3 regions of the Actinomadura sp. NTSP31 genome follow, and region 2 is predicted to be linked to each of the others. Evidence: predicted binding sites of a transcription regulator. Region 2 holds the regulator's gene; each other region holds the start of a gene.
The links. The regulator HrcA, encoded in region 2, represses chaperone genes, less so after heat shock. The targets are predictions, from matches to a motif close to TTGGCACTCTCNNNNNGAGAGTGCCAA.
Positions count from the first base shown of each region.

Region 1: the regulator HrcA is predicted to act here: its motif matches at 3,312-3,338, upstream of groES (co-chaperone GroES).
Region 3: the regulator HrcA is predicted to act here: its motif matches at 2,472-2,498, upstream of ACA514_RS06610 (FmdB family zinc ribbon protein).

Region 1 covers NZ_JBGNUT010000024.1:29,277-36,615, reverse strand. Annotated here, with positions in the region: gene ACA514_RS33140 (hypothetical protein) at 1-1,335, opposite strand, end outside; gene ACA514_RS33135 (SAM-dependent methyltransferase) at 1,947-3,194, opposite strand; gene groES (co-chaperone GroES) at 3,460-3,771, shown strand; gene groL (chaperonin GroEL) at 3,858-5,483, shown strand; gene ACA514_RS33120 (sigma-70 family RNA polymerase sigma factor) at 5,821-6,408, shown strand; gene ACA514_RS33115 (hypothetical protein) at 6,405-7,280, shown strand.
Region 2 covers NZ_JBGNUT010000040.1:59,491-66,829, forward strand. Annotated here, with positions in the region: gene ACA514_RS42960 (hypothetical protein) at 1-400, opposite strand, end outside; gene ACA514_RS42965 (hypothetical protein) at 526-1,437, opposite strand; gene ACA514_RS42970 (hypothetical protein) at 1,705-2,145, shown strand; gene hemW (radical SAM family heme chaperone HemW) at 2,186-3,394, shown strand; gene ACA514_RS42980 (DUF3097 domain-containing protein) at 3,400-4,224, opposite strand; gene hrcA (heat-inducible transcriptional repressor HrcA) at 4,413-5,423, shown strand; gene dnaJ (molecular chaperone DnaJ) at 5,424-6,560, shown strand; gene ACA514_RS42995 (16S rRNA (uracil(1498)-N(3))-methyltransferase) at 6,650-7,339, shown strand, end outside.
Region 3 covers NZ_JBGNUT010000003.1:295,380-302,718, reverse strand. Annotated here, with positions in the region: gene ACA514_RS06615 (MMPL family transporter) at 1-1,822, opposite strand, end outside; gene ACA514_RS06610 (FmdB family zinc ribbon protein) at 2,074-2,433, opposite strand; gene ACA514_RS06605 (potassium/proton antiporter) at 2,592-4,079, opposite strand; gene ACA514_RS06600 (2-hydroxyacid dehydrogenase) at 4,183-5,172, opposite strand; gene ACA514_RS06595 (5-formyltetrahydrofolate cyclo-ligase) at 5,394-5,975, opposite strand; gene galU (UTP--glucose-1-phosphate uridylyltransferase GalU) at 6,009-6,944, shown strand; gene glp (gephyrin-like molybdotransferase Glp) at 6,986-7,339, shown strand, end outside.

The sequences.
Region 1 (7,339 bases), on a different contig from region 2:
GACGGAGTCGTGGATGCTGCCGACCTGCCGGGTGACGTCCTCGTGGATGTCGCCGATCCGCTTGCCGAAGTCGTCGTGCACCCCGCTGACCTGCCTCGCCACCTCGTGATGCACGGACTCGACCTGCTTGGTGACGTCGATGTGCACCGACTCCACCCGGCGGGACACGATGTCGACCTGCGTGGTGAACTCCTCCAGGGCCACGTCGACCCGCTTGGCGACCTCCTCGTGAATGCCCTCGATCCGCTTGCGCACGTCGTCGTGCACGTCCTCGAACCGGCGGGAGAACTCGTCCATGCGCTTGGCGACGTCGCTGTAGGCCGTCTCGGCGATCTGCGACATCGTGGCCTTGACCTCGTCGCGGTCGGGCCGGGCGCGCAGCTCCTCGATCAGCGGGTCGACCGCGTCGGCCAGGTGCTTCTCCAGCGCGTCGAACCGGTCGCTGTGGTCCATCATCGGACGGCGGGCCAGCTCGCCCACCACGCGGTGCAGCTCCGCGATCTCCAGCGTGGCCGGCAGCCGGCCGATCCGCTCGCCCACGCCGTCGATCCGGCCCTCGATGCTCTCGAACCGGCCGTCCACGCCCTCCAGCTTGCCCGACAGGCCCTCGAGGCGCCCGTCGACCCCGTCCAGCCGCCCGTCCAGCCCGTCCAGCCGGCCGCCGACGCCCTCGACCCGGCCGTTGACCGCCTCCAGCCCCTGCTCCATCCGCTCGGCCATCTCGCCGAGGGCCTGGTCGACCCGCGCCGTGACGCCGTTGATCGAGTGCTCCAGCCGCTCGGACCGGTGCCCGAGCTCGGCCAGCGACTTGTCCAGCCGGTTGAAGCGGACGGACGCGGCCTCCATGCTGCCCTGGAGCTTGTCCAGCCGCTTGGTCATCTCCTCCATGCGCTGCGACGCCTGCTGGGTGGCGTCGGTGATGTGCTGCGCGGAGTCCAGGACGGCCTGGATGCGGGTCAGGCCCTCGTCGACGTTCTCGGCGACGACGCCGACGTCGGCCCACAGCGCGGGCAGCTCGGCGACCGGCTTGACCCGCTCGCCGAGGCCGTCGATGTGCTCGGCCAGCCCCTCGGCCCACTCCGGGGGCTTGCCGACCAGCTCGTCGACCTGCCCGCGCACGGTGTCGAGCTGCCCGGTCAGCCCGCTGATCTCGCGCTCGCGGACCTCGCGGAGCAGCCACTCCATACCCTCCAGCCGCTGGCGGATCTCGTCCAGGACCTGACCCTGTGAGCGCTGTTCATAGACGTGGTCCTGCGCCGCACGGGCGAGCAACTCCCGCATCCGATCCGAGACCGGTTGACCCCCCGTCTGCAGGAAGTTGTGATTCGTTTCCACCCGATGCTCCTTCGTGTGCCGGACGCGTCGAAATGGCGCACGGCAATGAATCGTGAAGTCGCCACTGTAGTGCGTGTGAAGCGCCGCTATAACGGGTAGCAGGGAACGTCGCGGGTTCTGCGGAATGCGCCTGTTATCCCACTGGCGGGGATTGACGGTGATCACCGGCCATACGGTGATATCCGTGATTCGAGGGCTTCTGGGCAATTGTGGGGATCGGTTCCGCTGCCCGGCCGTTGCGCCGCCCGCCGCCGGACGGCTCGCGGCGGGCAGTCTGTCCGTACATCTCGTCCAACATCGGCAGTTCCCGCGCCGCCTTCCCGGTGCCGCCCGCCGGCGCGCACCGGCCGGACGCGGCGCCGCCCGCCGGGCCGGGCGCCATTCCGGCCCGGCATTCGTGGGAGCCCGGAACCCGATCGCTGAACCTGCCTTGGTGTTTCCCCGCCCGTTGATCTCGGAACGCCGTTTGGTCGCCCGCCGCAACCGCCTTGCCGGGCACCCGTAATCCCTGGTGAACGCAATGCCGGAAAGGGCTAATGATTTGCGCGGGCATGGTGCGTCGCGCGGGCGCCCTTGGCGTTGCGGTGCCGCGCGGAAGATCTTTGGACCGTTTAGCGGGCGCGGCCCTCCCTGGGCGGGTCGGCCGCGCGGACGGGACGGGCGAGCAGCGCGACCGGGTCGCGGCCGACCCGCGTCACCACCACCGTCGCCTCGGCGGCGCCGTACCCGCCCCGCCGCCCGCCGAAGCCGAGGTCGCGGCGGAGCCGGTCGACGTCGACCGCCGACCCGCGCTTCTTGACCGTCAGCACGCCGGCCTCCCGGCGCCGCAGCTCGGCCTTGATGCGCTTCACCGAGAACGGCAGCACGTCCTCGACCTCGTACGCGGACGCGAACGGCGTCGGGCGCAGCTCGTCGGAGGTGACGTAGGCGATGCGCGGGTCGGCGAGCCCGCCGCCGACCAGGTCCGCGACCTCCGCCACGAGATGGGCCCGGATGACGGCCCCGTCCGGTTCGTAGAGGTAGCGGCCCCACGGGCGGACGTCCGGATCGCCCAGCCCGGCCGCCGGGACCAGCGTGCACGCGTCCCCATCGGGCGGCAGGAGCGTGGCGCGGCGTCCGACCTCTCCGGCGAGGCCGCCCAGCCACAGGGCGGCCTCCTTGACGTCGCCGCCGACCGACACCCACTCCGCCTCCGCGCCCTCGGGCACCGCCTCGTGCGGGATGCCGGGCGCGACCTTGACGCAGGCGGCGGGCGCCCGCCCCGCGAGATCCAGGACGGTGTCCAGCGGCGGTTCGTAGGAGCGGGGGTCGAAGACGCGGCCCCGGGCCGTCCGGCGTCCGGGGTCGGCGAACACGGCGGCGTACCCGTCCGGGTCCTCTTCCACGGCATCGCTTACGCGCACGCGCGCGAGGCCGTCCAACTCGAGAGCCGTCACGTTGGCCTTCGCCACTTCGGCCGTCAGCGGATCGCGCTCGACGCCGTCTCCGGTAAGACCCACCCTGGAACGCGCCGTAAGGTCGGCACCGATGCCGCACCCCAGTTCCAGGACGCGCGCGCCGGAGGGCAGCACGGTGGCGAACCGCCGCGCGCGATGCGCCGCGACGTTCGCGCGCGTCGACTGCTCCAGCCCCGCCTGCGTGAAGTACATGCGGCCCGCGTCGGGGCCGAACTTGGCCTCCGCGCGCCGCCGGAGCCGCACCTGGGTCAGCGCCGCCGCCACGAGGTCCGCCCCGTACCGCTCGCGCAGCCGGGACGCGGTGCCCAGCAGCCCCGCCTCCGAGACGTCCGCTTCGCCCGCCTCCGCGAGAAGTGCCTGGCCGGCGGGGCCGAGCAGCTCCCGGAACGACGCGATGTCCATGCCTGGACGGTATCGGCCGCGGCGCGCGGATGATCGGCGGGTGAACGGCCCGGAACGCCGGGGGGCGTGCGTCCGTGTCCGTGTTGACGGGCAAACGGGCACGGCATAGTCTCACGACTGGCACTCTCAGCTCGAGAGTGCCAACACAGCGACAAAGGTTCGGTCTGGCACCCGCGACGACAGGCCGGTCCAGGGTCGCCTCTTCTGTCACATGTGCCGGTCGGCCAGCCATGGCCGGCCGAGGACCAATCGAAGGGGAGGTCAGATCGTGACGACCGCCACCAAGGTTGCTCTCAAGCCGCTCGAGGACCGCATCGTCGTCCAGCCGCTTGAGGCCGAGACCACCACCGCCTCCGGCCTGGTGATCCCGGACACCGCCAAGGAGAAGCCCCAGGAGGGCACCGTCCTCGCCGTCGGCCCGGGCCGCGTCGACGACAAGGGCGAGCGCGTCCCCGTCGACGTCAAGGTCGGCGAGATCGTGCTGTACAGCAAGTACGGCGGCACCGAGGTCAAGTACAACAACGAGGAGTACCTCGTCCTCTCGGCCCGCGACGTGCTCGCGGTCATCGAGAAGTAATCACCGAGACGTGATGCGCCCGCCCCGGCCCGCGCCGCCCACCGGCGGGGCGGCCGGGGCGGATCGCGTGACATAGGAGTATCCCCATGGCGAAGATCCTGGAGTTCGAGGAGGACGCTCGCCGGGCTCTTGAGCGCGGCGTCAACGCTCTCGCGGACGCCGTCAAGGTGACGATCGGCCCGCGCGGCCGCAACGTCGTCATCGACAAGAAGTTCGGCGCGCCGACCATCACCAACGACGGCGTCACCATCGCCCGCGAGGTGGAGCTGGAGGACCCCTACGAGAACCTCGGGGCCCAGCTCGCCAAGGAAGTGGCGACCAAGACCAACGACATCGCGGGCGACGGCACCACCACGGCGACCGTCCTCGCGCAGGCCCTGGTCCGCGAGGGCGTCCGCAACGTGGCCGCCGGCGCCTCGCCGCTCAGCCTCAAGCGCGGCATCGACGCGGCCGCCCAGTACGTGTCCGACCAGCTCCTGAAGTCGGCCCGCGAGGTCGACGAGAAGGGCGAGATCGCGCACGTCGCCACCATCTCCGCGCAGGACGCGCAGATCGGCGAGCTGATCGCCGAGGCGTTCGACAAGGTCGGCAAGGACGGCGTCATCACCGTCGAGGAGGCCCACACCATGGGCCTCGAGCTGGAGTTCACCGAAGGCCTCCAGTTCGACAAGGGCTACCTGTCCCCGCACATGGTCACCGACCCCGAGCGCATGGAGGCCGTCCTGGAGGACGCCTACGTGCTCATCGTGGACGGCAAGATCTCCAACGTGCAGGAGTTCCTGCCGCTGGCGGAGAAGGTCGCCCAGACCAAGAAGCCGCTGCTGGTCGTGGCCGAGGACGTCGAGGGCGAGGCCCTGGCGCTGCTCGTCGCCAACAAGATCCGCGGCACCTTCACCTCCGTCGCCGTCAAGGCGCCGGGCTTCGGCGACCGCCGCAAGGCGATGCTGGGCGACATGGCCACCCTCACCGGCGGCCAGGTCGTCAGCGAGGCCATCGGCCTCAAGCTCGACTCGATCGGCCTGGAGGACCTCGGCCGCGCCCGCCGCATCACCGTCACCAAGGACGCCACCACCATCGTCGACGGTGAGGGCTCCGCGGACGAGATCAACGCGCGCGTCAACCAGATCAAGGTCGAGATCGAGAACTCCGACTCCGACTGGGACCGCGAGAAGCTGCAGGAGCGGCTGGCCAAGCTGGCCGGCGGGGTCTGCGTGCTGCGCGTCGGCGCCGCCACCGAGGTGGAGCTGAAGGAGAAGAAGCACCGCCTCGAGGACGCCATCTCGGCGACCCGCGCGGCGATCGAGGAGGGCATCGTGTCCGGCGGCGGCAGCGCGCTGGTGCACGTGGCCAAGGAGGGCTTCGACGCCCTCGGCCTGTCCGGCGACGAGGCCACCGGCGCCGCCGCGGTCCGCAGCGCGCTGGTCGAGCCGCTGCGCTGGATCTCCGAGAACGCCGGCCAGGAGGGCTACGTCGTCGTCTCCAAGGTGCAGGAGCTGCAGCCGGGCCACGGCTACAACGCCGCCACCGGCGAGTACGGCGACCTGATCGCCCAGGGCGTCATCGACCCGGTGAAGGTGACCCGTTCGGCCGTCACCAACGCCGCGTCGATCGCGGGCATGCTGCTCACCACCGAGGCGCTCGTCGTGGAGAAGCCCGAGGACGAGGAGCCGGCGGCCGGCGGCCACGGGCACGGCCACGGTCACGGCCACTGATCTTCCCCTGGGGCGGGCGTGCGGCTCGCCCGCCCCAGAAGATCGTGTCGGCCCCCGCCCCTCACCGGGCGGGGGCCTTCGCCGTCCCGCCGGATCTTCGGCGCCGGAGGGACGATTTCGGCACTCTGGGCGGTCGGCTGACCGCAATGCGTGGTATTTTCGTCCTCGTCCCCGCACTGTGACCATTCCGTTGCCGACGACAGTGGCGACACGCCCGGCGGTGCTGGGCATCATGCTTGACGTGACCGAGGGAAGCTACGCCGGGACCATGACCGCGCGCGCTGCCGAGCCCTCGGGAGGACCGGCCCCTCCGCCGCGCCACGACACCGGCCGCCGGATGCGCGTGCTGCGGGCGGCGAACGAGGGCGGCGGCGACCTCAGGGAACTGGCCAACCTCGCCGTGCAGGGCGACCCGGGCGCCATCGAGGTGCTCATCGCCGAGGTCCGCCCGATGATCGTGCGGTACTGCCGCGCCCGGCTCGGCCGGGTCTCCGGGCAGTACCACATCGCCGACGACGTGGCCCAGGAGGTCTGCATCGCGGTGCTGTCGGCGCTGCCCCGCTACCGCGACATGGGCCGGCCGTTCGCGTCCTTCGTCTTCGGCATCGCCGCGCACAAGATCGCGGACGCGCTGCGCAGCGCGGTCCGCGCGGCCGTGCCCACCGAGGACCTGCCGGACGGCCCCGACGACCGTCCCGGTCCCGAGGAGACGGTGGTCCGCTACATCGAGGCGCAGCGCGCCCGCGACCTGCTCACGCGGCTCCCCGAACACCAGCGCGAGCTGGTCCTGCTGCGCGTGGTGGCGGGCCTGTCGGCGGAGGAGACCGGTAATGTGCTGGGCATGTCCGCGGGGGCGGTACGGGTCGCGCAGCACCGGGCCCTGGCCCGGCTCCGCGCGATGGCCAGAGAGGAGTCGATCGCTTGACGGAGCGGAGCCCTGGCGCCCCGGATCCGGTCGGGCCTTCGCACCGCGGCGGGACCCGCGAGCCGGCCGGCCGGCCGCCGGCCCCGGCGGTGACCCTGCTCGCCGACCTCGGCGCGGTGCGCCGTACCGACGCGATCATCGACGCGCTGGCGGCGCGGCGCGCTGCCGGCTCCGCCGCCCGTTCTCCGGCTGACCGTCCCGCCGCCGAGCACGCCCGCCCCGACGAGGAGGGCGCGGCCGACCCGGCCGTCCGGCTGCTGCGCGCGCTGATCGCCGACGTCGACGAACCCGGCTCCGGACGCGACGCCGCCGCCCCGCCCGACCCGGGCCCCGGCGCGCCGCCGTCCACCCCCGGCCCCGGGCCGCGCCGCCGCGGGCCCCGCACCATCGTCGCGCTCGGCGTCGCCGGCGCGGTGCTGGCCAGCACCGGCGTCGCCGCCGCCGGCGGCGGCGTCACCGACCGCGCCGCGGCGTCCCCGCCCGCCGGCGCCGGCGTGACCGGCCGCGCCGAACCCGGCGCCAGGGACATCGACGCGGGCACCCACGCCCCGCTCCGCACGCCGCAGACCTCCGGCGCCAAGGCGCCCGCGCCTTCGTCCGCGCCCGCTCCGGCCGGCCCCGCCACCGGAACTCCCGCCGCCGAGGACGCGGGCCACCAGGACTACGACCGCATCAAACGGAACCTGGAGCACCTCCTCCGTGCCCCCGGCCGCCCGCACCGCGCCGCGCCGCACCGCACGCGGGCGCCGCGCGTCACCCCGACGGTCCGCCCGTCCGCCCCGTCCGACGACGACACGCGCCGCACCATCGAGGACATCCGCAGACGCGCCGAAAAGCGCATGCACCACTACGAAGCCCCCGACCAGGGCTGAGTCACTTTCTTGGGGGGCGCCCCCTAAGACTCCCGGCAAGGGCGACCGACCGTCGGCTT
Region 2 (7,339 bases):
GCCGCACGCTGCGGGCGGCCGGCGCGCTTCCCTTGGCGAACCGGAGCGTGACCTTGTGCCTGCCTCGGTCGACGTGGCCGAGGGCGAGGCTGCGGGGCGTCGGGTCGGATGAGGGGACGACGAGGTCGGTGACGTGGCGGCCGTCCACCGCGATGGACACCACGGCGGACTCGGCGCCCTTCGTCGCCCACGAGACGCCGGGCGCGGACGCGGTGAAGCCGATCAGGGCCTCTCCGCCGCGCCCGGCGGAGAAGGCGAACGAGCGGGCGGGCCCGCCCCGGTGGACGTCGAGGGTCCGCGGGGCGGCGGCCTCGGCCGGGGCCGCGACGGCGGCGAGGGGAGCGGCGGCGAGGGCGGCGGTGGTCAGGGCGAGGGCTGTGTGACGTGCACGGCTTCTCATGATCGGCGAACCTAGGGCGGCCGGATTGCGCGCCGGTGACGGGCAGGTCCCCGGTGCGTGTCGGGATCGTTGCGGCGAACTCGGCCACCCCCCGCGGCCCGTCCCGGTCGCCGGACCGCGACGGGTCAGGCGGTGCTCCAGAGCGGGACCAGGGAGGCCGGCAGCTGCATCGACACGCCCGCGAACCGCTCGCGCCCCTCATGGCGCAGCGGGGACGGGCCCGCGGCGCGGTCGTCCGGCCCGTGGAGCGTGAGCCCCAGCGCGGGCAGCCGCACCGCCCGCCCCCGCCGCACGACCTCGCGTCCCAGCTCGGACAGCAGCGCGGTCACATCGCCGGCCGGCTCGTCCAGCAGGTCGATGCCGTCCAGCCGGAACCGCATCTCCGGGTTGCCGCTCCAGCCGGGCCGCCGCGTGCCGCAGATCTCCGCGACCCGCTCTTCGCCGGTCGCGGACCGCTCCGTCGACAGCGACAGCACCCCGCGCCCCACCCGGACGCTGCGGTGATCGGCCCATCCGCACAGGAACTGCGCCCTCGGCGGCGGCGTGCCGCACCGCTCGGCGACGGCGGCGAGGGTCGTCCAGGCGTCCGTCGCCGGCGTGCTGAACAGCAGGTGGGCGCCGGGGAGCAGGGCCCCGCGCCCCGGCTCCAGGTCGATCACGAACGGCGCGACGCGCCCCGGGAACCGCGCCGGGTCGGCCTCCCGCAGCGTGACCAGGCCCTCCCACTCGACCGGGTCGTCCACCGCGAACCAGGTGATCGCCGCCTCCGCGCCCAGGTCCGCGAAGGTGGCGTCGGTCAGCCGCTCGGCGATCGCGGCGCGTAGCCCCTCGGCCGTCTCGGCGAGCCGGCGCGGCCACCACGGCGGCTCGGGGTCGCGGCGACCGCCGGTCTGCCAGCGGGTGCCGGGGCCCTCGACCGCGGTGCGCCGCTCCGCGCCCTTGTCGTCCACGACGACGTAGTGCCATCCCTCGGGGCCGCCGCGCAGCAGTACCCGCGCGGGCACGCGCCCCCAGTCCACCGGCCCCTCGTTCCGCATTCGGACGACCCTATCCGGCCAGGAGGGGCGGCACGCGCCGGCGCGGCCCGTGCCGCCGCCGTCCCCGCGCCGGCGCCCGGCTCGACCAAGATCGTCCCGGCTGGGCGCGGAACGCGGCCGGCGGTTTCGCCGCGACACGGCCGGCGCTGCTCGATCCTCGCGCGGATGTCGGTACGGTCGGGGGCAGTGCGTCCCGGCGGGACGGCCCGGCGCCCCGGTCCGGCCGCCGTCGGAACGAGCGGCCACGACGGTACCGGAGGTTCGAGCGTGACCCACTCCGAGCAGGTCCTGCGCTCCCCGCAGGAGCGCGAGACCGTGAACGGCGCCGTGCGCGCGCTGCGGTCGGCCGCGCCCCAGGGCTGGGAGCGGCTCGGCTTCGAGTTCCGCGCCACCGTCGGCATCGACAGCGCGTCCTTCGAGGTCGAGGACGCCGACGGCGAGCGCCGCCAGGCCATGCCGCCGGGCCAGGCCGTCGGGAAGATGGACGAGCTGCGCCGCGTCATGTACCGGCGGGGCAAGGGCGCCTGGTTCACCGCCCGGCTGGAGATCGAGCGCTCCGGCCGGTTCAGCGCCGAGTTCGACTACGACGGCGAACCCGACTTCACCCCGCCGCTCACCCCGTCCGCCTACGCGCTGGACCTCGACCGCTTCCCCCGCACCGACGCGCACATCCCCGGCTGGCTCCGCCGCAAGCTCGACCAGGCCTGACCCGGACGGACCATCCGGCCGGGGGCGGCAGACTGTAGAGGTGCCCTCTACGCTGCCCGACGGAGCCCCCGTACCCGCCGACGGAGCGCTGCCCGGCAGCGCCCTGCACGGCCTGGGCACACGGCCGTTCGCGTTCTACGTCCACGTGCCGTTCTGCGTGACGCGCTGCGGATACTGCGACTTCAACACCTACACGGCCACCGAACTCGGTCCGGGCGCGAGCCGCGACTCCTACGCCGACACCGCCATCGCCGAGGTCCGCATGGCGCGCAAGGTGCTCGGCGACGCGGACCTCCCCGTCCAGACGGTCTTCGTAGGCGGCGGTACGCCCACCCTGCTCTCGCCGGACGACCTGGGGCGCGTCCTCGCGGCCATCGACACCGAGTTCGGTCTCGCGCCCGGCGCCGAGGTCACCACCGAGGCCAACCCCGAATCGGTGGACGAGGCGTACGTGGCGAGGTTGCGCGAGGTCGGGTTCACCCGCGTCTCGTACGGCATGCAGAGCGCGCGCGAGCACGTCCTCGCCGTCCTGGAGCGCACCCACACGCCCGGCCGCGTCCCGCAGGTCGTCGAATGGACGCGCAAGGCGGGCTTCGAGCACATCAACCTCGACCTCATCTACGGGACGCCCGGGGAGACCGACGACGACTGGCGCGCGTCCCTGGAGGCCGCCCTCGCATGCGACCCCGACCACGTGTCCGCCTACGCGCTCATAGTCGAAGAGGGCACCCGCCTGGCGGCGCAGGTCCGGCGCGGTGAACTCGCCGCCCCGGACGACGACGCCATGGCCGACCGCTACCTGATCGCCGACGAGCTCCTGAGTGCGCACGGCCTGCACTGGTACGAGATCTCGAACTGGGCCTCGTCCCCCGAGGCCGCCTGCCGCCACAACGTCCTGTACTGGACGGCCGCGGACTGGTGGGGCGTCGGCCCGGGCGCGCACAGCCACGTCGGCGGCACCCGCTGGTGGAACGTCAAGCACCCCGCCGCCTACGCCGCGCGCCTCGCCGAGGGCACCACCCCCGCGCACGCGCGCGAGATCCTCGGCGCCGACGACCGCCGCATCGAGCGGATCATGCTCGAACTCCGCCTCGCCGACGGCTGCCCCGCCGACCTGCTGGACGACGGCGCCGTCCGGCGCGCCATCGCCGACGGCCTCATCGACCCGGCGCCCTACGAGCGGGGCCGCGCCGTCCTCACCCGCCGCGGCCGCCTCCTGGCCGACGCCGTGACCCGCGACCTGACCTGACCTGATCAGGACTGCGCCGGCGCCGTCACGAAGTCGATGAGCTCCTCCACGCGGCCGAGGAGGGCGGGTTCGAGGTCGGTGTAGGCGCCGACGGAGCCGAGGATGCGCTTCCAGGCCGCGCCCGTCTCGCAGTCCCAGCCGAGAGCCTCGACGACGCCCTCCTTCCACGGGACGCCGCGGGGGACGCGGGGCCAGGCGGGGATGCCGACGGCCGCGGGCTTGACGGCCTCCCAGATGTCGATGAACGGGTGGCCGGTCACCAGGACGTGCGGGGACGACACCCGGGCGGCGATCCGGCTCTCCTTGGACCCCGCCACGAGATGGTCGACCAGGACGCCGAGGCGGCGGCCCTCCTCGGGGCCGAACTCCTCGACGATGGCGGGCAGGTCGTCCACGCCCTCCAGGTACTCGACCACGACGCCCTCGACGCGCAGGTCGTGCCCCCAGATCTTCTCGACCAGCTCGGCGTCGTGGACGCCCTCCACGTAGATCCGGCTCTCCTTGGCGACCTGCGCGCGCAGCCCCTGGACCGCGATGGACCCGGACGCCGAGCGGGCCGGGGCGGCCGGCCCCGCGGCCGGCCGGACGAGGGTGACCGGCTTGCCGTCGATCAGGAACCCGGCCTTGGTCAGCGGGAACACCCGGCGCTTGCCGAACCGGTCCTCCAGCGTGACGCCGAACTTGTCGCAGCCGACCACGGCGCCGCAGAAGCCGCTGTCCGGGTCCTCGGCGACCAGCCCCGGCTCCGCCGGGATCTCGGGAATCCGCCCCTTGCGAGGCCTGCGCCAGTCCCCGCCGAGCACGTCGTTTCCGTACTTCTCGCTCCGCACGGCTCCGCACCCTAACGGGAAGGATAAGATCACGCAGCCGCGCGCCCTCGCGAGGGCGTCCGCGGACCCCCGGAACGTCCCCGCCGGGCCGTACACTTGGCACTCGGGAGTACGGAGTGCCAGCAACGCCCAGTCGGCGGTATATCTGGACGTGAGGACCTGTGGAAGGTGCAGAAGGAGGTGACCGGGTGCTTGACGACCGGAAGCTCGCGGTGCTGCGCGCCATAGTCGAGGACTACGTTTCGACGAACGAACCGGTGGGCTCCAAGGCCCTCGTGGACCGGCACAACCTCGGCGTGTCCTCGGCCACCATCCGCAACGACATGGCCGTGCTGGAGGAGCAGGGGTACATCGCCCAGCCGCACACCAGCGCGGGACGCGTCCCCACCGACAAGGGATACCGGCTGTTCGTCGACCGGCTGTCCACGATCAAGCCGCTGTCGATCGCGGAGCGCCGCGCGATCGAGACGTTCCTGTCCGGCGCCTACGACCTCGACGACGTCGTCGGCCGCACCGTCCGGCTGCTGGCGCAGCTGACGCGGCAGGTCGCGGTCGTGCAGTACCCGTCGCTGACCCGCTCGTCGGTGCGGCACGTGGAGCTGGTCCCGGTCGCCGAGGGCCGGCTGCTGCTCGTGCTGATCACCAACACCGGCCGGGTGGAGCAGCGCGTCATCGAGACGGGGGCGATCTCCGAGGAATCGGTGGGGCACCTGCGGGCGTTGCTCAATACGTGCCTGGACGGGCTGGGCTTCGGCGAGGTGCCCTCGGCCGTCGCGGACCTGCCGGACAAGGTGGGCCCGGACGAGCGGCCGGTCGCCGCCGCGGTCCTGTCGGTCCTGCTGGAGACGCTCGTCGAGAACCACGAGGAGAAGATCGTCTTCGCCGGGGCGGCGAACCTGGCCGCGGTCGACTTCTCGCAGAGCCTGCGGGAGGTGCTGGTGGCGCTGGAGGAACAGGTCGTGCTCATGCGGCTGCTCGGCGAGACCGGCGACTCCTCTACTCTTACGGTGCGGATCGGCACCGAGAACCCCGACGAGGGGCTCCGATCGACCTCGGTCGTCGCGGCCGACTACGGCGTCGGCGACCTCACCTTGGCCCGGCTCGGCGTACTCGGGCCGACACGCATGGATTACCCCGGCACGATGGGAGCGGTACGGGCAGTGGCACGCTACGTGGGACAGATCCTGGCGGGGTCGTAAGTGGCCAACGACTACTACGCGACCCTCGGCGTCCGCCGGGACGCCAGCGCCGACGAGGTCAAGAAGGCGTACCGGCGGCTCGCCCGCGAGCTGCACCCGGACGTCAACCCCGACCCGGAGACGCAGGAGAAGTTCAAAGAGATCACCCAGGCCTACGAGGTGCTCTCCGACCCCAAGAAGCGCGAGATGTACGACCTCGGCGCGGACCCGTTCGCGCCGGGCGGCGCGGGCGCGGGGGCCGGCGGCTTCGGCGGCGCCGGGTTCCCGTTCAGCGACATCATGGACGCCTTCTTCGGCACCTCGGCGTCCCGCGGCCCCCGGTCCCGGGCGCGCCGCGGCCGCAACGCGACGCTGCGCGTCGAGCTGGACCTGGCGGAGACCGCGTTCGGCACGACCCGCGAGCTGTCCATCGACACCGCGGTCGCCTGCGCCACCTGCGAGGGGTCGGGCTGCGCTCCCGGCACGCACCCGGAGACCTGCGACACCTGCCACGGCCGCGGCGAGGTCCAGCAGGTGCAGCGCTCCTTCCTCGGCCAGGTCATGACGGCCCGGCCGTGCCCCGCGTGCGGCGGGTTCGGCTCGGTGATCCGGCACCCGTGCACCGAGTGCTCCGGCGACGGCCGGGTCCGCACCCGGCGCACCGTCAAGGTCAAGATCCCGGCGGGCGTGGAGAACGGCATCCACATCCAGCTGGCCGGCGAGGGCGAGGTCGGCCCGGGCGGCGGCCCGCCCGGCGACCTGTTCCTGGAGATCGCCGAGAAGCCGCACCCGATCTTCGAGCGGGAGGGCGACGACCTGCACTGCACGGTCGAGATCCCGATGACCGCCGCCGCGCTCGGCACCAGCGTCACGGTCGAGACCCTGGACGCCGCCGAGGAGATCGACATCAAGCCCGGCACCCAGTCCGGCCAGGTCATCACGCTCTACAACCGGGGCGTGCGGCACCTCAACGAGAGCGGCCGCGGCGACCTGATGATCCACGTGAACGTGGAGACGCCGCACCGGCTCGACGAGGAGCAGGAGGAACTGCTGCGCCGGCTCGCCGCGCTGCGCGGCGAGGAGCGCCCGCCCGGCAAGTTCGCGCCGGGGCAGCGCGGCATGTTCTCGCGTCTGCGGGACGTTTTCAACCAGCACTGAAGAGCCACCGCGACGGCCTACCGCGAGGGCCGCGACGGCGTGCCGCCGGCCCCCGGCGGGCGCGCGGGCGGCGGCCCGGGGGGAGTGGGATGAGTCCGCCGGTGTTCCTCGCCGACCCGGGCCGGCTGCGCGCCGACCGGGTCGTGCTGGACGGCCCCGAGGGCCGGCACGCCGCCGCCGTGCGCCGGCTGCGGCCGGGCGAGCGCGTCGACCTGACCGACGGGGCCGGGCTGCTCGCCGAGTGCGTCGTCGCCGCCGCCGACCGCGCGTCCCTCACCCTGGACGTGCTGGCCCGCCGCGTCGAGCCGGCGCCCGCGCCGCGGCTCGTGGTCGTCCAGGCGCTGCCGAAGGGCGACCGGGGCGAGCTGGCGGTGGAGACCATGACCGAGGCCGGCGTCGACGAGATCGTCCCGTGGGCGGCGGCCCGGTGCGTCACCCGGTGGCGCCCGGAACGGCGGGAAAAGGCGCTCGGACGGTGGCGTGTGACCGCCCGCGAGGCCGCCAAGCAGGCCCGCCGCAGCCGGCTGCCGGAGGTGCCGGACCTCGCGTCCACCGCCGGCGTCGCCGACCTGATCGCCGCCGCGCCGCTCGCGCTCGTCCTGCACGAGGACGCCGAGGAGCGGCTGAGCGCCGTGCGGCCCCCCGCGGACGGCGACATCGTCCTGGTGGTCGGCCCGGAGGGCGGGATCGCCGAGGAGGAGCTCGATCGTTTCGCCGCCGCGGGCGGACGTCCCGTCCGGCTCGGCCCGACCGTCCTGCGCACCTCGACCGCCGGGGTC
Region 3 (7,339 bases), on a different contig from region 2:
CCCGCACCCGGTGCATGAGGAAGATGTTGTAGTCGACCCCGAGCGCCACCAGGAACGTGAACGCCTGCAGGGGGAACCCGGTGTCGGTGCCCTCGAAGCCGAAGCCGTGCCGGAAGATGAGGGCGCACGCGCCGAGCGAGGCCAGGAACGACAGGACGACGGTGCCCATCATCAGCAGCGGCGCCACCAGCGCGCGCAGCAGCAGGACAAGGATGACGAAGATGACGCCCAGCACGATCGGGAAGATGACCTTGTTGTCGCGTGCGGAGGCCCGCTTGGTGTCCAGGGACGTGGCGGTGGTGCCGCCCACCTTCGCGTCCGCGGACGGGACGGCGTGCACCGCGTCCCGGAGCCGGTCGATGGTCTGCTCGGCCGCCTTGCTGTCCGCAGGGGCCCGCAGGGTCGCCTCGTACATGACGCGCCCGTTGGCGTGGGCGGGCGGGCCGACCTGGGCGACACCCGCGGTGTGCTCCGCCGCTGCGGCGACTTGGGGCGCTGCGGACGCCTTCGCTATGACGACGGCCGGGGACCCGGAACCGGCGGGGTAGTGCCGGGCGACGGCCTCCTGCCCGGCGATCGAGTCGGGGCGTCCGGTGAACTGCCCGGCGTTGGAGAGACCGTCGGCCTTGAGCGAACCTAGGCCGAAGGTAAGGCCGACGAGGAGGACCCCGGTGGTCAGCCAGAGCACGCGTGAGCGCCGGGCCACGAGTGCCGCCACGCGCGACCAGATACCGTGCTCGGCCTCGTACGCCTCCGGCTCCAGGTACTTGGCGTCGTAGCGCGGGACGAGCGGCCAGAACACCCAGCGGCCGAAGATGACGAGGAGGGCCGGCAGGAGGGTGACCATCGCGCCGAGCGCGGTGAGGACACCGGCAGCGGCGACCGGGCCCAGCCCGGCGGTGGAGTTCAGGTCGGCGAGCAGCAGGCACAGCAGGCCGACGGCGACGGTGGCGGCGGACGCGATGACGGCGGGCGCGGCGCGGCGCAGCGCGAACGCCATGGCCTCGTGCCGGTCCTCGTGCCGGTGCAGTTCCTCGCGGTAGCGGGCGACGAGCAGGAGGGCGTAGTCGGTGGCGACGCCGAACACCAGCACGGTCATGATGCCGGAGCTCATCCCGTTGACGGTCAGGTCGGCGTACCTGGCCAGCAGGTACACCACCGACTGGGCGAGCCCCAGGGCGAAGACGGCGCTGAGCACCGGGATGAACCACAGCATCGGGCTGCGGTAGATGATCAGCAGCAGGACGATCACGACGATGCCGGCGGCCATCAGCAGGAACCCGTCGAGGCTCTGGAACACGCCGAACTGGTCGGAGCCGGCGCCCGCGGGCCCGGTGACGTGCGCGGACAGCCCCGGCGGGGCCCGCTTGACGATGTCGCGGGCCTGGTCGACGGCGTCGGTCACGTCGTCGCTGTTGATCGGGACGAGGGTCTCCAGAGCCCGGCCGTCCTCGGCCGGGATCGGGCCCCGCGCCTTCTCGGCACCGGGGAGGCGCTCGAAGGCGGCCACGTTTGCGGCGGCCTTCGCGCGGTCGGCGGCGGTGATCCCGCCGGGACGCTCGTAGACGATGACGGCGAGCATCGTCTCGTCCTTCTGGAAGGCGTCCTGCAGCTTGACGACCTGGGTGGACTCCGCGCTGGCGGGCAGCCAGGACGCCGCGTCGTTCTTCTCCACGTCGGCGAGCCGTCCGGCGAGCGGGCCGAGGGCGACCAGCAGCACGACCCAGATGGCCAGGACGGCCCATTTGCCGCGGCGGCCGGCGATCAGCCCGGCGAGCCGGCGGGCCGGTGTGCTGGGGGGAGCCTGGCTCTGTGCGCGCATGGTCGATCTCCTGAGAGTGTCCGGCGAAGTCGCGATATGACGCGACTACTTGCTCTCAACTAGAGTCTCTCGGTACAAGAGAGAAAGCAAGTTATATCGCGAAATCTCGGGGACGCCTCAGGGTCCGGCTCGGGGTAGCCCCAGGGATCGGCTCAGGGGGCGAGCCCAGAAAATGACGAAGGCCGGAGGAGACCCTGCGCGGGTTCCTCCGGCCTCGGTGAAGCGCGGTGGTGCCGGGACGTGCCCGGAGGTCAGGCCACCTTCTCGGACGAAGACGACTTCGACGAGGAGCTGGAAGACGACGACGAGGAGTCGCTCGACGACGAGGACGACGACGAGTCGGACTTGCCGGAGTCACTGCCCGACGAGCCGTTCGACCCGTTGCCGTTGGACCCGTTGGACGAGCTCCCCACGGTCGAGGACGACTTGCTGGAGCCGCGGCTGTCGGTGCGGTAGAAGCCCGACCCCTTGAAGATGATCCCCGCGGCGGAGAAGACCTTGCGGAGTTTGCCGCTGCACGCCGGGCATTCGGTCAGCGCGTCGTCGCTGAACTTCTGCACGATCTCCAGAGGCTCGCCGCACTCGGTGCAAACGTACTGATACGTCGGCACGGTTCCTCCTCGCTGACTCAGCCCGGAGCCGTCCCGGACTGGCACTCACTCTAGATGACTGCTAATGGTACCCATGGCTGCAACAGGATTCACCGCGGGTCTGTTCCCGAGCGCCGTGAGCCTTCTGTGGCAGGGCCGTACGGAACCCCGGCCACGGCCTACACGCCCGTCTCGCCGAACCAGCCTGCCAGCTTCCCGCGGCGGCTGATGGCGCGCAGCCGGCGCTCCGTGGTCTCGCGCACGGTGTCGGTGGTCACGACCAGCAGGGTGTCGCCGTGCTGCAGGGGCGTGGTGGGTTCGGGTACGAAGCTCGATCCGTCTCTTACGACGAGGGTGATGGACGCCCCGGCGGGCAATCGGAGCTCGAAGATCTCCACCCCGCTCAACATGGAGTCGGGCGGGATGCGGACTTCGAGGAGGTCCGCATGGAGCTCCTCCAGTGGCGCGGCCTCGACGTCCAGTTCGCGGGTCTCCTCATCGCTCTTCAGCCGGCACCAGCGGGCGACCAGCGGCAGCGTGGGGCCCTGCAAGAGGGTGAACACCACGACGATGTTGAAGACGATGGAGAAGAGGCGATCGGCGCTCGGGACGTCCTTCACCATCGGGATGGTGGCCAGGACGATGGGGACGGCTCCGCGTAGCCCCGCCCATGAGGCGAACACCTTCTCGCCCCACGACAGCTTGAATCCGATAGAGGACAGCACGACCGAGATGGGGCGCGCTACGAGCAGCAGGACGAACCCGATGACGAGTGCCGGGACGATCTGGCCGGGCAATGCGCTGGGGGAGGCCAGCAAGCCCAGCATCACGAAGAGCCCGATCTGGGCCAGCCATCCGATGCCTTCGGCGAAGCCCCTCGTGGCCGGACGATGCGGCAGGCGGGCATTGCCGAGCACTAGCGCGCTCACATAGACCGCCAGGAAGCCGCTCGCATGCAGCAGCGTGGCGGCGCCGTAGGAGCCGACGGACAGCGACAACACGGCGATCGGGTAGAGGCCGGAGGCCGGGAGGGCGACGCGGCGCAGCGCCTGCGCCCCGAGCCAGCCGATCGCGAAGCCGAGCAGGCCGCCCGCGATCAGCTCGTACACCATCACGCCGAAGAGCTCGGCCAGGTTGGGGGCACCGCCGTGCTTGGCGCTGAGCGTCACCACGATGATGACGACGGGCGCGTCGTTGAAGCCGGACTCGGCCTCCAGCAGCCCGGTCAGCCGGGACGGCAGCGGCAGCCGGCGCAGCACCGAGAACACGGCGGCGGCGTCGGTGGGCGCGAGCACGGCGGCCAGCAGGAACGCCGGGCGCCAGTCCATGCCGATCAGCCACATGGCGGCGAGCGCCACCACCACGATGCTGATCAGTGTGCCGATGGTGGACACGCTGAGCGCTGCGGGCACGGACGGCCGCACATGGCGCCAGTTGGTGGTGAGACCGCCCTCGGCGAGGATCAGGACGAGGGCGGCGAGGCCGAGCGTCTCGGCCAGTTCGGCATTGTCGAAGTCGATGTGGAGGGGACCGGACTCGCCGATGAGAAGGCCGAGGCCCATGTACGCCAGGAGGGTCGGCAGGCCGGCCTTGTGCGACAGCCGGACCGCGACGATGGCGCTGAGTACGAGCACGGCCCCGAGGAGTAGCCAGATGTCGAGATGCACATCCCACCCTTCGGGGTCGTCAAAGTTGAACTTTTAGCAATACTACAGAATCATGCGTCAAATGCACATTTGCGGTTGATGAACTGGACGTCTGGAACGTCCGTTATCTCCGTCTGACCTGCGGATCCACTCCGTTGACGACGTTCTGCACCGCGTGTCCCTGGACGGCCCGCGTGACGTTGTCCAGCAGCATCGTCACGATGTTCCGCTGCGACTGCGTCGTCCCGCCCGCGGCGTGCGGGGACAGCAGGACGTTCTCGTGCGCGCGCAGGGGGTGGTCGGCCCGTGGCGGCTCTTCGTCGAAGACGTCCAGGGCCGCGCCGGCGAGACGTCCCGACTCCAGCGCGGCGAGCACGGCGTCGTCGGGCGCGATGCCGCCGCGCGCCACGTTCACCAGCAGCGCCTTGTCGGGGAGTAGGGCGAGACGTTCCGGGCCTATGAGGCCGCGTGTCTCGTCGGTGAGCGGTAGCGCGAGGACCAGGATGTCCGAAGTGGCGAGCAGATCGTCCAGTTCCCTGTACGTCACCGAAGCCGATGCACGCGGGTGCCGCGTCCAGTAGGAGACCTCACAGCCGAGCACCTGGAACAGGCGCGCCGCCTCTGCGCCTATGGCCCCGAAGCCAACGACCCCCACGCGCTGTGTGTGGATCTCCCTCGTCCCGCGCGCCAGCACTTCCGTCTGCGGCCATTCGCCCGCGCGCACATGCCGGTCACCCCAGACGAGATGGCGGCATAGCGCGAACGCGGCGCCGACAGCCCATTCGGCCACTCCGCGCGCGTTGGCACCGGCGGTGTTGGCCAGCGGTACACCGGCCTCCGCGAGAGAGGCACCGTCGATGCTGTCGGTCCCCACGGCGGGCATCTGGACGAACGCCAGATGCGGCGCGGCGGCGACGGCCTCGGCGTCCAGTCTCAGCTGCGCGCTGAAGTCGCCGATGACCAGTTCCGCCTCCGGGAGCGCCGCGAGGAGCCCGTCGCGGTCCCTGGTCTGCGGGAACGTCACCTCCACGGCGTCGCCGAACGAGCCGAACAGGCCGCGCACGAGATCCTCGCCGAGCGGGGGTAGGGAAAGGATTCGCCAGGGCGCCGTCATCTCGAACCTCCCGGTGAGCCTTGCGTCCGACCGCGGTTCCCCCCGAATCCGCGATCTTGCCGATACTCACCCTATGCGGCCGTCCGATACTGGCCATCACGCCAGGTCCTGCTAACCGCCGGGCCAGATCTGCGGGCCGGCCGGATACGCCATCCGCGCCTCGGCCGACCCCGCCAGGCCGGTCGGCCGCCCGCCCCGGCGCGCGAGGGCCGCCCGGACCCTCAGGCGAAGCGCACCAGCCCCTCGGCCGGCGTCGCCGCCGCGCGCACCCGCCGGTCATGCGGCTCCGACGGCACCTCGTCCACGAGCTCGGCGTCGTACACCAGCCCGACCGTCAGGATCGCGGGCCCCACGCGGGCGAGCGCCCGGTCGTACGAGCCGCCCCCGCGGCCCAGCCGCATCCCCGACCGGTCGACCGCGACCGCGGGCACCAGGACGACGTCCGCGCTGGCCACGGCCCCGGTTCCGCGCGGCGGCTCGGTCGGCTCCAGGCATCCGCGCGGGCCCGGCGCCAGCGAGTCGGGGCCCTCGTAGGAGGCCCAGTCGAGGTCGCCGTCCGGCAGCAGGCGGGGCAGCAGCACGTACGTGCCGCGCTTCCACAGCGCGAACAGCAGGCTGCGGGTGTCCGGTTCGGTGTCGATGGAGGCGTAGGCGGCGATCGTCCCCGCCATCTCGATCTCGGGCACGGACAGCAGCGCGTCGCGCAGCGACCGGCCCGCCGCGGTGCGCGCCTCTGGAGTCATGATCGCACGCCTTTCCAGGATCCCGGTGCGGAGGTCGGTCTTCGAAACGATGTCGTGCACGCTGTTGTCCTCGCGGATGACTAGGGTCTTTCCATGGTCGACATTGCACCCGTACTCAAGGCCGTGGTTCCGGCGGCGGGCCTCGGTACCCGATTCTTGCCCGCCACGAAGGCGACGCCAAAGGAAATGCTGCCCGTCGTCGACAAACCGGCGATCCAGTACGTCGTCGAGGAGGCGGTCGACGCCGGCCTCAGCGACGTGCTCATGATCACCGGGCGCAGCAAGCGGTCCATCGAGGACCACTTCGACCGGGCCTACGAGCTGGAGGAGGCCCTCAACGCCAAGGGCGACAGCGAGCGGCTGGCGGCCATCCGCGAGTCCGCCGACCTGGCGACCATGCACTACGTCCGGCAGGGCGAGCCGCGCGGCCTCGGCCACGCGGTGCACTGCGCCCGCCAGCACGTGGGCGACGAGCCGTTCGCGGTGCTGCTCGGCGACGACATGATCGACGCCCGCGACAAGCTGCTGCAGCGGATGATCGAGGTGCGCGGCCAGTACGGCGGCAGCGTGGTGGCGCTGATGGAGGTGGAGCCCGACCAGGTCTCCGCCTACGGCTGCGCGGCCATCGAGCCCACCGGCGAGGACGACGTCGTGCGCATCTCCGACCTGGTCGAGAAGCCCGCGCCCGAGGAGGCGCCGAGCAACTGGATCATCATCGGCCGGTACGTCTGCGACCCCGCGGTGTTCGACGTGCTGGAGAAGACCCCGCCCGGCCGCGGCGGCGAGATCCAGCTGACCGACGCGCTGCGCACCCTCGCCGACATGCCGCCGGAGAACGGCGGCGGCGTCTACGGGGTGAAGTTCCGGGGCCGCCGCTACGACACCGGCAACAAGCTCGAGTACCTGCGGACCGTCGTGCAGTTCGCCGCCGAGCGCCCCGACCTGGCGCCCGAGTTCATCCCGTGGCTCCGCGAGTTCGTCCAGGCCCATGACGCCGCGGACGGCGTGGGCGGCACCGGCGACGCGTGACGACCCGTCACACTGGGGCCCGGGGGGATCAGGCAATGGGCATGAGAACGGTCGATGAGCATCTGACGGAGATCCTCGGCAGCGTCGCCGCGCTGCCGCCGCTCGACCTGGCGCTGCTGGAGGCGCAGGGGACGGTGCTGGCCGAGCCCGTCTCCGCGCCGGTTCCGCTGCCGCCGTTCGACAACTCCGCGATGGACGGCTACGCCGTCGTCGCGGCGGACGTCGCGGGGGCCACCGAGGCGGAGCCGGTCACGCTGCCCGTGGTCGGCGACATCGTGGCCGGCGACCCGGCCGTCTCGGCGATCCGGACGGGGCTGACCGCCCGCATCATGACGGGCGCACCGCTGCCCGCCGGCGCCGACGCGGTCATCCCGGTGGAATGGACGGACGGCGGC